4 regions of the Clostridium sp. LBM24168 genome follow, and region 1 is predicted to be linked to each of the others. Evidence: riboswitches for the same ligand, from Rfam matches in the RefSeq annotation. Region 1 holds a riboswitch; each other region holds the start of a gene.
The links. A riboswitch is a leader RNA that binds a small molecule or an ion and turns the genes downstream of it on or off. The one in region 1 is predicted to bind S-adenosylmethionine.
Positions count from the first base shown of each region.

Region 1 (3,203 bases):
TTCAGAACTGCTGTATTTTAGTTCATTTGCCCCAAAAGTATTTGTTATTATAATATCTGCACCGGAATCCAAATAAGTCTCATGTATTTTCTTGATCGTATTTCCATTTGTTATGTTCAATATTTCAGGAAGTTCTCCTGCTTTAAGTCCGCTTTTCTGGAGCATGGTACCCATAGCTCCGTCAAAAAATATGAATCTATCTTTGAATCTTTCAATTAGATCCTCAAAAGTCATATAGCTCACCCCTTTTCATCCACCCTATAAATTTTCTACTATGTAATTTACAGCAGTTAAATCATTCATAGTATACAGATGGATGCCTTTTATTCCGTTTTTTATTAAATCCAATGTCTGATTTAAACTATATTCAACTCCTGCCTTAAAAAAATCTTCATCACTTTCACCATATTTATCTATTATATTTAAAAGTTTTTCAGATAAATTTGCACCTCCAAGTGAGCTCATATTTTTAATCTGCCTTGCCTTTACAACCGGCATTATACCGGCCACTACAGGTATATTCAGTCCTATTTTATCCATTTTTTCCCTGAATCTATAAAAATAATTGTTGTCGAAAAAAAACTGGGTAATAAGAAAATCAACTCCACAATCCACCTTTTCCTTAAGATGCAGAATATCTTCATCCAAATTCTTTGACTCGGCATGTCCCTCAGGATATGCTGCCGCTGCAATACATAGGTTGCCTTTTTTGGAGATATATTTCACCAGTTCCTTGGCATATCTATACTTGGTATTTATAAATGCATCAGCATTTCTCACAATGTCTCCCCTAAGTGCAAGTATATTACTTACTCCCCCTCTTGTAAGTTCAGATATATATTTCTCTATTTCCTCCTCTGTAGAATTTATACAGGTGAGATGGGACAGTACCTCTATATCGTATTTATCTTTTATATACAAAGCAGCCTCCATGGATCCATCTTTGCTTCTCCCTGCTGCTCCATAAGTCACGCTTATAAAATCCGGGTTCATTTTACTTAAATTATTGATTTTATTTTCAAAACTGCTAAAATTATTTTTATTTTTTGGCGGTATTGCCTCAAAAGAAAGTATAAATTCCTTATTGTTAAATATATTTATTATACTCATAAGCTCTCTCCTCATAAAAATTTAGTTAATAAAAAGCTGCCTCCTATTTAAGAAAAGCAGCCTAAATTCATATCATCTCATTACAGCGTTCTTTTCTTATCTCTCAGAATTTTCACTATTCTGTAGGAATTAACACCTTGCATGAGCTACATGCTGGTTGTCGGGTTTCTCAGGGCCAGTCCCTCCACCTCTCTTGATAAGAACAATATTAAGTTGTTAAATTACAGTTTATTTAATGCTAATACTTTTTAGTGTACTTGTCAACACAAAAATTTTAAATTCAATTATCTTGACAGACACATAATTTTGGTATATCATATTCATTAAAATCAAATAAAATCTTATCAAGAGTGGCAGAGGGATAGGCCCAATGATGCCCGACAACCAGCATTTTTCATTTGAATGTATGGTGTTAATTCCTACAGAATTTTTTTCTGAAAGATAAGAAAAATAGTTCGATATCGCAAGCCATTTTTCTTATATAGAAAAATGGCTTTTTATTATTCATAATCAATTATTTGTAAAGGATGAGTCATATGCCAATAAATATACCTAATGGTCTTCCAGCTTCCAAAATATTAAAAGCCGAAAATATATTCGTGATGAACGAAAAACGTGCAACCAGACAGGATATACGACCTCTTAATATAGTCATATTGAATCTGATGCCAGTTAAAACCGTCACTGAAACACAGCTGCTCAGACTTCTTAGTAATTCTCCGCTTCAAGTGAATATAACCTTGATATACCCACAATCCCACATGACAAAAAATACTTCTGAAGAATACCTTTTTAAGTATTACGAAACCTTTGATGAAATACGGGATAAAAAATTTGACGGTATGATAATAACAGGAGCACCTGTTGAAAAACTAAAATTTGAAGATGTGGATTATTGGGATGAGCTTACTGAAATAATGGACTGGTCTTTAAAAAATGTATATTCCACATTCCACATATGCTGGGGAGCACAGGCCGGCCTTTACCATCATTTTGGCATTCCAAAATATCTATTGGACAAGAAGATGTTCGGTGTATTTCCACATACACTGAATAAAAGAAATGTAAAATTATTAAGGGGTTTTGATGATTTATTTTATGCACCACACTCAAGACATACCACCATAAAAAGAGAGGACATTGAAAAGGTTCCTGAACTTGAACTACTATCAGAATCAGAAGAAGCAGGAGTCTATATAGTGGCTACAAAAGGAGGCCGCGATATATTCGTTACCGGTCATTCTGAATATGATACCCTTACATTAAAAGCCGAATATGAAAGGGACAAGGCAAGTAATCTTCCTATAGAAATACCTAAAAATTATTTCCCTGATGATGACATAAAAAAAGCCCCTCTTTCCAGATGGAAGGGACATGCTAATTTATTATTTTTGAACTGGCTTAACTACTACGTATATCAGGAAACACCTTATGACTTAACCAGACTCTAATTTAATTGTAGAAAACTGCAGAATTACTGGCAACAGAAATCTGCAGTTTTTTATTTGTATTCAATTGAGGTCTAATTTTGAAACTATTGCATCTGTAAATTCATCAGTAGTAGAATTCCCACCCAGATCACAGGTCAAGTACTTTCCTTCTTTTAACACGCTTTCAACTGCATTCTCTATCCTATCTGCAGGAGCATCTTCTCCCAGATATCTAAGCATCATGATTGATGAAAGTATTATAGCAGTAGGATTAGCTTTATTTTTTCCTGCAATATCAGGTGCAGATCCATGTGCAGCTTCAAATACTGCCGCATCCTCACCTATATTCGCTCCGGGAACCAGCCCAAGTCCCCCTATAAGCCCCGATGCCATATCAGATAAGATATCTCCGTATAAATTAGGCATAACCAGAACATCATAATTTTCAGGATTTAACACAAGCTTCATGCTCATAGCATCTACTATCACACTTTCAAATTCAATATTATCATATTCTTCTGCTACTTCCTGTGCAGTTTTCAAGAAAAGTCCATCTGAAAGTTTCATTATATTTGCTTTATGAACTGCCGTAACCTTTTTCCTTCCATTCTTAACTGCATAATCAAAAGCAGCTTTCACTATCTTTCTACTGGCACCTTTTGA
Region 1 is NZ_CP196861.1:221,317-224,519, reverse strand. Features, by position in the region: gene ACSVC9_RS01075 (homocysteine S-methyltransferase family protein) at 1-234, opposite strand, end outside; gene metF (methylenetetrahydrofolate reductase [NAD(P)H]) at 259-1,110, opposite strand; SAM riboswitch class I at 1,204-1,313, opposite strand; SAM riboswitch class I at 1,449-1,558, shown strand; gene metA (homoserine O-acetyltransferase MetA) at 1,647-2,561, shown strand; gene ACSVC9_RS01060 (isocitrate dehydrogenase (NAD(+))) at 2,622-3,203, opposite strand, start outside.

Region 2 (3,203 bases), 120 kb from region 1:
CTTCGACTTCCAAAAATTGAATGTGTTTAGGATTTTCAGCCACATCCTTTATAGTAGCCTTTAGACTAACTCCACTTTTCAATTTTATAACCTTACCTTTTTCAAGAAGCATAAGTGCTCTTGCTTCATTAGTTGGATCATTTGGCAGGGAGATTTTATCCCCATCTTTTAGGTCATTTAAAGACTTTATCTTGCTGGAATATATACCCATTGGAAAGGTTACAGCATTCCCAACTTTCACCAGATTCATTCCGTGATCTTTGTTGAACTGATTTAAGTATGGTTCATGTTGATATATATTTGCATCAAGTTGCTTTTCATTTAATTGTGTATTTGGCTGAACATAATCGTTAAAACTTGTATACTCAACATCCAATCCCTGTTTTTTCGCAACTTCTTTAACCTTTTGTATTATTTCTTCATGAGGTCCTGCTGTAACCCCAACTTTAATTGTATTTGCTTCAGAATCCGATTTTCCCTCCGAACTCTTTGATGTAGCTCCACAACCTGAAAATACAATTGTTATTAAGAATATTGATATTAAAATGCTTCCTATCTTTTTCATAATAAGCCCCTCTTCATATAAAATTTATTCACTATAAAATCTAGCTTTTTCCTTAAGTGTCTTCAATTTTTCAATGGCCTTCAAAAGAGTATCATCTTTCTTTGCATAGTGGAGTCTTATAAGGTGGTTTACATCTTCTTTAAAGAAGCTTGAACCAGGTACGGCTCCTATTTTAACTTCTTTAGCCAGCCATTCACAAAATTTCAAATCGTTTTTTACGTTGAATTCAGATACATCTATTATTACATAATAAGCTCCATTGGGTTTTACATATTTTAATCCTGCTTCATCCAACCCGTTTAAAAAAAGATCTCTTTTCTTTGTATAAATGTTTTTCAACCAGTCATAATATTCTCCAGGCATTTTTAAGCCTGCAATTGCTGCTTCCTGAAGTGGTGCGGCTGCTCCAACCGTCAAAAAATCATGAATTTTTCTAACATTCTCTATTATTCTTTCATCTCCTATAACATATCCAAGTCTCCAACCTGTTATTGAATATGTTTTTGAAAGGGAACTACAGCTCAAAGTCCTGTTAAACATCCCTGGAAGTGAAGCAAAATAAATATGTTTATAAGGATCCATAACAATATGCTCGTATACTTCATCTGTTATTACAAATGTATCATATTTTTCAGCTAAACTTGCAATATACTGGAGCTCCTCCAAGGTGAAAACCTTTCCTGTAGGATTCGATGGATTACATAAAATGAGAGCCTTTGGTTTCTGCTTAAATGCATCCTCAAGTTCTTTCTTGTTGAATGAAAATTCCGGTGGATAAAGGGATACATATATTGGATCTGCTCCACTCAATATTGCATCTGCAGCATAGTTTTCATAAAATGGAGAGAATACTATAACCCTGTCACCCGGATCACAGACTGTCATGACAGAAGCCATCATTGCCTCCGTACTACCACAGGTAACAGCAATTTGTTTCTCAGGGTCTATATCTATTCCCATAAACTTTCTTTGTTTTTCTGCGAGAGCTTCCCTAAAATTTCCTGCACCCCAGGTAATCGCATATTGATGTGGACCTTTCTCTGCTGCAGCTTTAAGTGCTTCTTTTATTTCTTGCGGAGGATCAAAATCAGGAAAACCCTGTGACAAATTAATAGCTCCATATTTATTGGATATCCTTGTCATTCTCCTTATAACAGAATCTGTAAAGTTAACCAACTTCCTACTTAGTTCAGGCAACAAAAACACGTCCTTTCAAAATTATATTAAACAATAAGATTTATTCTCTAAATTAAAAAAACCCCTTTTCGATAAAAGAGGTAGCTTCCCTCTTATCTTTCAGTTAAAACTGCAGGAATTAGCACCTGGCAATAATAATTGCTGGTTGCTGGGTTTCATAGGGCCTTTCCCTCCACCTCTCTAGATAAGAATAAATCTATTAAATTATAGATATGATTATATTATTTACATGAAATAAAGTCAAGCCTTTTCTATCTGTGAAACTACATTCAAAAAATTTTTGGAAGCAGCTGACATATACCTGTTTTTTACACATATTGCGGCTATACTAGTTTCTAAATTTGAGTCATCAATTACTCTATAGTTCAAGTCTGATGCCTTTACTATATCTAATGCAGTCCTAGGAACCAGTGCAATTCCAATACCTGATTCTGCCCACAACAGAGTAGTCCTTGCATCATCACCTTTACATATTATTTCAGGTATAAAATCCACATTATGGCATGCCTCGAATATAATTTTCTCAAATCTCCTATATATGATAAGTGGCTTGTTCATGAGATCTCTTAAAATTATCGATTTTTTATCTGGAAAATAGTTTAAATCATTCCTAAAAACTGATATCATGGGTTCTCTGGAAAGTATTCTTACATTCAATCCCTCCTGGTTAAAGGGTGTTCTAACTATTCCTATGTCTATTACTCCACTATTTAATATTTCAAGTATCCTATATGTGTTTCCTTCCCATACTTCAAAATTTACATTTGGATATATGCTATGAAAATTTTCTATTATATAAGGGAAAAGTGTAGCCCCTGAAGATGAAACGGTTCCAATAGATAACGTGCCCTTTGTTCCTTCATTGAAATCCTTCAATTCCTTTACGGTTGAATCCACCAATTTCAATATCTGTTCAGCTCTGTTCTTGAGTATTTTACCGGCATCTGTCAGATGAATCTTTCTATTTCCCCTATCCATAAGTCTAGTACCCAATTCCTCTTCTAAAAGCTTTAAATGATAACTGAGAGGTGGTTGTGCTATATTGAGTTTTTTAGCTGCCTCCGTTATCTTTCCTTCTTCTGCAATTGCAAGAAAATATCTAAGTTGCTTAATATCCATGAAGAATATCACCTCTATAACTAAATAATAATAGTAAAAATATATAATAGAGAATATTTATATAATTTTTGTATATAAACAATATATAATTAATATTTTCAATATACTTTTATCCCTGATATAATAATACTTGAAAAATAAATTTTATTCAATATTGAGGAGATGATATTTTGTCACTGACGGTGCTAGAAATCCTATTGATATCTATTGTGGCAGGCATAGCTGGATCTATTCTCGGTCTTGGCGGTGGAACGGTAATTACTCCAGCCTTAACCCTTATATTTGGAATTGACATAAGATATGCTATAGGTGCAAGTATAAT
Region 2 is NZ_CP196861.1:340,452-343,654, reverse strand. Features, by position in the region: gene ACSVC9_RS01655 (MetQ/NlpA family ABC transporter substrate-binding protein) at 1-565, opposite strand, end outside; gene ACSVC9_RS01650 (pyridoxal phosphate-dependent aminotransferase) at 590-1,762, opposite strand; SAM riboswitch class I at 1,852-1,953, opposite strand; gene ACSVC9_RS01645 (LysR family transcriptional regulator) at 2,003-2,881, opposite strand; gene ACSVC9_RS01640 (sulfite exporter TauE/SafE family protein) at 3,052-3,203, shown strand, end outside.
Region 2: another riboswitch for S-adenosylmethionine. It lies ahead of ACSVC9_RS01650 (pyridoxal phosphate-dependent aminotransferase); the one in region 1 lies ahead of metA (homoserine O-acetyltransferase MetA).

Region 3 (3,203 bases), 1.4 Mb from region 1:
TAAAACTATGCACCTTAAGTGAATGAATATAATAATATAATTATATAAAATGAGTTTATAGGGAGAATAAAGGGAATGCTTTATTTTAGTTATCCAGATAATTTAGCGAGTTTATTTGACAATGAGGATCTTTGTTCAATATATAGTAGAAAAGATGAAAAAAATGAATCTGTAAATTTAGAAGAACAAAAGCTGATGCCTGATAAGTTCAGTATATCATATCCGATTATAGACAATATCAATAGTGAAGAAAACATATCAAAAATTAATGATGCAATTATAGATGAAGTTGGTAAACTTTTTAAAAGTCAGGTGCTTGTAGATGGGGTTACAGATTTTAATCAGGTGCTTGGAACTTATGAAGTAACTTTAAATCAAAAAAATATATTGAGTATATTATTTGCAATGTATACTTATGTAAACAGAGCTGCACACGGGTTTACAAAGTATTCATCTGTAACTGTTGATGAAAGAACAGGGCAGATATACAGTTTCAATGAATTGTTTAATACAAATATAGATTATGTAGCATTTCTAAATGAGATAGCATATCAGTATATAAAAGACAATAATATAACTTTAATTAATGATTATAATGGTATTACGCAGGATCAGCAATATTATTTAACTCCAGACAGTCTTGTTATTTACTATCAGATATATGAATACACACCTTATGTTTATGGATTGTTTAAAATAGAAATTCCGTATGAGAAAATTAAGGATATAATCAACCCTCTAGGGCCTATTGCTAGGTTTCTTTAAATGGATTAAAAAAATATTGACAAAATTATATTTACATGTATAATAATAAATATAATTTTTAATATTATATTTAAGAATTAATTAAAAACATTGAAAAAGGAAAGTAGTTTAAGTATGGGTTTCAAGAGAGGAAATTTGATGCTGTAAGATTTCTAAATCTATCTTAAATGAAGTGCCCTTTTGAGTTGTGTATTGAAATTACAGTAGACTACATCGGATTTGCCCGTTACAGCAATGAGGTATAATTAAGTACCTGAATAAAAGTGGGACTTATGGTCTAAAAAGAGTGGAACCGCGGAGTTTGAGCTTCGTCTCTGTATGGTATAGAGACGAGGATTTTTTTATTTTTTAAAAAATTTTATATAATTATTCTTATCTAGAGAGGTAGAGGGACTGGCCCGATGATGCCCGGCAACCTGAATATATGATTATATTTAACGGTGCTAATTCCAGCAGGTAAAACCTGAAAGATGAGAAATGGAAGAGATTTCAAACCTTCTTGCATTCATCTTGCAAGAAGGTTTTTTAAATGATATTTATAGAGGGAGTGATAACGGTGAATAAAAAGGACCTGCGTAATAATAGTAGTATCTCACAGGAAAATTTAGACAAACTACTATATATGCTGGAGACGATAAAGTATGGTTCTATAACTTTGGTTATTCAGGATGGAAAAGTTGTACAAATAGAGAAGAATGAAAAAGTCAGACTGGTATAATAATATTTTAAATCCTTTTTTATTATAAATAAACGATTCACCGATAAATGGAACAAATTATTATGGCCTAATAATTTATCTATATTTTTTAATTTTTAGTATTGACATCGTTAAGTATATAATGATATAGTATATACAATATATTGATAATATATGTACAAGTTAATATACTCTTATCAAGAGCGGTGGAGGGACTGGCCCTTTGAAGCCCGACAACCGGCATTTATATGTATCGGTGTCAATTCCTACAGAGTGAAGGTGGTATTCTGAGAGATAAGAAATTTAGTTGCTTTGCAACAGATGAATGTTAATAAAAGCTATTTTTCTTATTATAGAAAAATAGCTTTTTTATCATATTTTTTATGATAGTATAGCAGATTTTTTGAACAAAATGATAAATGGAGGAATTTTTATGAATGATATAGAGAATAGATTTTTTAATATAATCAATAACAACTTTTCACAACAAAATGAAAGAGAGGCTTTTGCTATTTGCCCAAGAGTATTTTATGATAAGTTAAGTTCTAGTGAAATTGATGCTATGATTCAGCTCTATAGAACAGCTTATGAAAAAGCAAAATTTCAAACAAAGAGTAAATTTGATATTTTTTATAACTAAATAGTGATAAATATTCTAATTTGATTGACTAGAAAAACTAGAGGTCAAGTTTTGATATCGGGAAGTAATTATTTCCTGTATTTATTAAAGCTTGATCTTTTTTACTATGATTAAAATACAATAGAATAAAAGGTATGATTGCTATGATAGATAATTACAAGTTATTTCAAGATTTGAAATCAGATGAAAAAGAAATATTTAATTTACTTCAGAAAAATGGAGCTATGAGTAAAAATAGAATTTTGCTTGAGACAAGAATGAAATTAACTACATTGAATCGTATTATGAATCCTCTTGAAAAAAAAGGTGTTATAGTTGAAAAATGTATAGGAGAATCTACCGGAGGTAGGCGTCCTGTATTGTATGATATAAACATATGTAGATTCTATATTATATGTATAGATATATCTGAAACCTATATACAAATTTCTATGGTGAATTTGAGAATGGAGATTATTTATAAAAAAATTTTTTATATTGAATCCGGCATTTTACCTGATGAGATGGTAAAAAAAATTCAAAATGAAATAAATCATATATATATTGAGCTAAGGCTTGATTTTATTGAACTTGTTGGAGTAGGACTCACGGTTGATACAATGGCATGGTTTGATGTACCTGCAAAAGAGATGCTGGAGGAAAAACTTGAATGTAATATAATTAGTGAAAACAGGGCAAATTCAGTTGTTGTTGCAGAATATTTGTATGGGTCCGGCAAGATGTTTAATAATTTGGCTTATTTTGATTGTGGATCAAGAATAAGAGAAGGTACAATTTTAGGAGGGAAAATTTTAAGAACAGCAGGTAATAATGAGTATATCTTTGAACAGGTTATTTATAAAAATAGCAATTGCGTTAATTTTAAGAATATATCTGAAAAGACAATTGTAAATGCTGCTGAAGCATTTGGATCAAATGTGGATTTATATGCAAATTTATTGAATCTGGAATGCATTATACTGGATGGATATTTGGCAAAGCTGGATCTATTTTATAATACCTGTATTAAATATGTTAATGGAAAGGTTGCTTTTAAGAGAGAAGGATATTTTAAGAGTAATGCTGTTTCCATAGGGGCTGCAGCTTTGGTAATTGAGAGAT
Region 3 is NZ_CP196861.1:1,584,396-1,587,598, reverse strand. Features, by position in the region: gene ACSVC9_RS07830 (DUF3298 domain-containing protein) at 76-765, shown strand; T-box leader at 847-1,084, shown strand; SAM riboswitch class I at 1,135-1,242, shown strand; gene ACSVC9_RS07825 (YezD family protein) at 1,295-1,483, shown strand; SAM riboswitch class I at 1,654-1,763, shown strand; gene ACSVC9_RS07820 (hypothetical protein) at 1,896-2,102, shown strand; gene ACSVC9_RS07815 (ROK family transcriptional regulator) at 2,246-3,203, shown strand, end outside.
Region 3: another riboswitch for S-adenosylmethionine. It lies ahead of ACSVC9_RS07820 (hypothetical protein); the one in region 1 lies ahead of metA (homoserine O-acetyltransferase MetA).

Region 4 (3,203 bases), 1.3 Mb from region 1:
GTCCTGAATGAAGTATTGGTATAGCTCCTTTTATTGCAATTACAGACTGCTGAGCCCCGAGGGTACAATAATGTCTTGGTTCCTGAACTATTTTAAGCATATTATTTTCCCTCCTTCAAGAAAGTATCAGGTCTTTGCTTAAACCACCAGTCAGTATAAGGAAATTTCGCATGGGCTGCAATATTCCTCACAAATTCAGGAGTTTCAAGTACATCAAGAACTTTATTGCCATAATTTATGAGTCCTTGGTATCCCAGTCCAAATTGTTCATCTCCCATTAAAAAAGTCGGTATACCAAGTTTGGCTCCCCAAATTGACATTCCACCATGTCGTGCTACAAATATATCAGGTTTTAACCTATTAAGCGAATTGACAAGTTCATATGCCTGTTTATCACACACACTGAAATTCTCTATATCTCCATAGGTATTTATTGCATGGTCCAAGCTTTTAGCCGCATCCGAACCATTATCATAACAAGGATCATGATGAAATATTGAAGCTCCAACAACTTTCATTCCCAAGTCTTCCAATAAAGCCATCAAACTATGACCATGTGCTGCACCAGCTGTAATATAGGCTCTCTTCCCTTTTAACTTGTTTCTTAGCTTTTCAAGTTCAGGATATATTTTCTCTTTTTCAGATTCTATTAATTTCTCTACCTCTGCTTCTTTTCCTGTTACTCTCCCAAGTTCTCTAAACCATTGATCTGTTCCATTTATTCCATAGGCAGGTGGTGCCTTTACTTCAGGTACTCCATACTCCTGCTCAAGTGCTGCTGCAAGATACGTACCAAGCGTAGGACATATCTGAACCGTAGCCGCCGCCTCTGACATTTTTTGCAACTGATCTATAGTTGAAAAAGGAACTATATAATTTGGCTTTAAACCTATTTTTCCAAACAAGTCTGTAAAAATATCGCTTCCCCAAAAATTAATTACATTTATTAAATCTTTTCTCTTTATAACTGGAGGTTTAACTATCTTTCTTATTATTCCATGATAGGCGGCATCAAAACCCGTTGTCCACATTTTTGACTTGAATCCTTCGCAAGGAATATATACTACAGGTATTTTTAATTTTTTCTCCTCCGCTTCAGTTATTGTCTCTATATCATCTCCTATAATTCCCGATGCACAGGAAGCCGTTATAAAAATTGCTTTTGGATTAAACCTGCTGAAGGCTTCTTCTATTGTAGTTTTTAACTTTTCCCCTCCTCCGTAAATAGTATCCTTTTCTTCAAGATTTGTACTCAATAACCTTGCATTTCTAAGTTTAAAATTTCTTTTTCTCTGCCCGACCCTATTTGTAAAATTGAAATCCGAAAAATCTGCTGAGCATCCAAGTGGAGCATGATTTATAACAACTGCATCTTGTATCATTACAAGCTGGCAAAGTGCATTTCCGGAGCTGCATCCAAGGCATTGGCTGAAAGAATGTTTTCTATCACAAAGTCTCTTTTTCTTTGACATCTCGCATAATTCAGATGCATTTCCAAAAAAACTGTAATAGATCCAAGTCTTGTTTCTCTTATTTTAATTTCTGGTGATTTTATATTTATACTCAAAATTGTATCCTCCAATCATTAAATAATTACTGAGATTTAATTGATAAAAAAAGGCCAAGTAAAATCTCACGAATATCTATCGTCAATTTCACCTAGCCTCCAGTTTATCTGGTCAACCAAATAATATATATTTACATATCAATTAATCTCAAATAAAAATAAAAAACTTCCTGTAATAAGATACAGGAAAAAAACTTCTTCCATCATCTTATCTCCCAGGTATATTTCACCCCGCAGGAATTGGCACCTTGAATAAAACACAGGTTGCCGGGTATCAAAGGGCCTGTCCCTCCACCTCTCTAGATAAGTTTATATTAATTTTAGTATATTCAATAATATTGAATATGTCAACATGTTTTTTTTACAATTCCACCAAATTTATAACCTATTCCTCTTACTGTTAAAATGTATACAGGTTTTTTGGAACTGTCTTCGATTTTCTGCCTTAAGTTTTTTATATGTGAATCAATCGCTCTGTTATACCCATCAAAATTTTTCCCCAGTACAATGGATATCAATTCTTCTCTAGTAAAAATCTTTGCAGGATGTGTGGCCATGACTGTAAGTATATTATACTCAACCGGGGTAAGATTGATTATATTACCTGATTTTCTAACTTCATAACTTGAATTATTTATTGTCAGCTTGCCGTTATCTATGGAAATTATATCATCCATAATATCTTTATCATCCGCTGTTCTTCTTAGAAGTGATTTTACTCTTGCCACCAGCTGTTTTGGACTAAAAGGTTTTAGTACATAGTCATCTGCTCCTATGTCAAATCCATTGAGTATATCAGATTCTGAAGTTTTAGCCGTAAGCATTATGATAGGCACCTTGGACTTCTTCCTTAAAATACTACATAGTTTTTCTCCACAAATATCTGGAAGCATAAGATCCAGAATCATAAGATCAGGATTCACTTTATCAAATATAGCCATAACAGTATTTCCATCATACGCAGAATATACAGAATATCCATCTCTCTGAAGATATGCTTTTACAACCTCCACAATTTTTATCTCGTCATCTACTACAAGTATTCTTCTTTTTTGTTCTTTCATAACCAAAACTCCATTCAAATCCCATTTTAATTTATGGATTCAACAGTTATTACAGGGAACTTTTTGCTATCAGCATCTGGTCCCGGATTAGTGCCGATATTTCCTTTCAGTACTCCTTTTACCGTAACTTGAACCGGATATTTGCCTTTACCTTCTTTTACACGTTTCTGGACAATATTCCATGCATTTAACTGGGATCCACTACCATTAAAAATCCATTTCCCATCTGCACCACTTTTATTATCTGAAGCAATACCACCATCAAAATAGTAAAAGACCCAGTTGCCATTTTGCTGAAAGGTTATTCCTAGTCCGGACAGAGCCATCAATCTCATATATACCATATTTGCAGTATCTTCCTTAAGTCCAGCTGCAAAATCATCTTCTGAAGTAATATATCCTGTAATACTAAGAGATTTGTTTGTAGATTTGGTTTTATTGCTATCTAAAGCTTTTCCAACAGTCTGAGAATTTACAGGATTAGATTGAGATTTTTTACTAAGGTCAACTTTGGCTTCTTTATCCAGGTCTGATTTTGCTGAAGATTTTGTTCTATCAGTAGCTGCAGTTTT
Region 4 is NZ_CP196861.1:1,564,025-1,567,227, forward strand. Features, by position in the region: gene ACSVC9_RS07725 (nitrogenase component 1) at 1-100, opposite strand, end outside; partial or broken gene ACSVC9_RS07730 (nitrogenase component 1) at 102-1,567, opposite strand; SAM riboswitch class I at 1,773-1,877, opposite strand; gene ACSVC9_RS07735 (response regulator) at 1,915-2,631, opposite strand; gene ACSVC9_RS07740 (hypothetical protein) at 2,658-3,203, opposite strand, start outside.
Region 4: another riboswitch for S-adenosylmethionine. It lies ahead of ACSVC9_RS07730 (nitrogenase component 1); the one in region 1 lies ahead of metA (homoserine O-acetyltransferase MetA).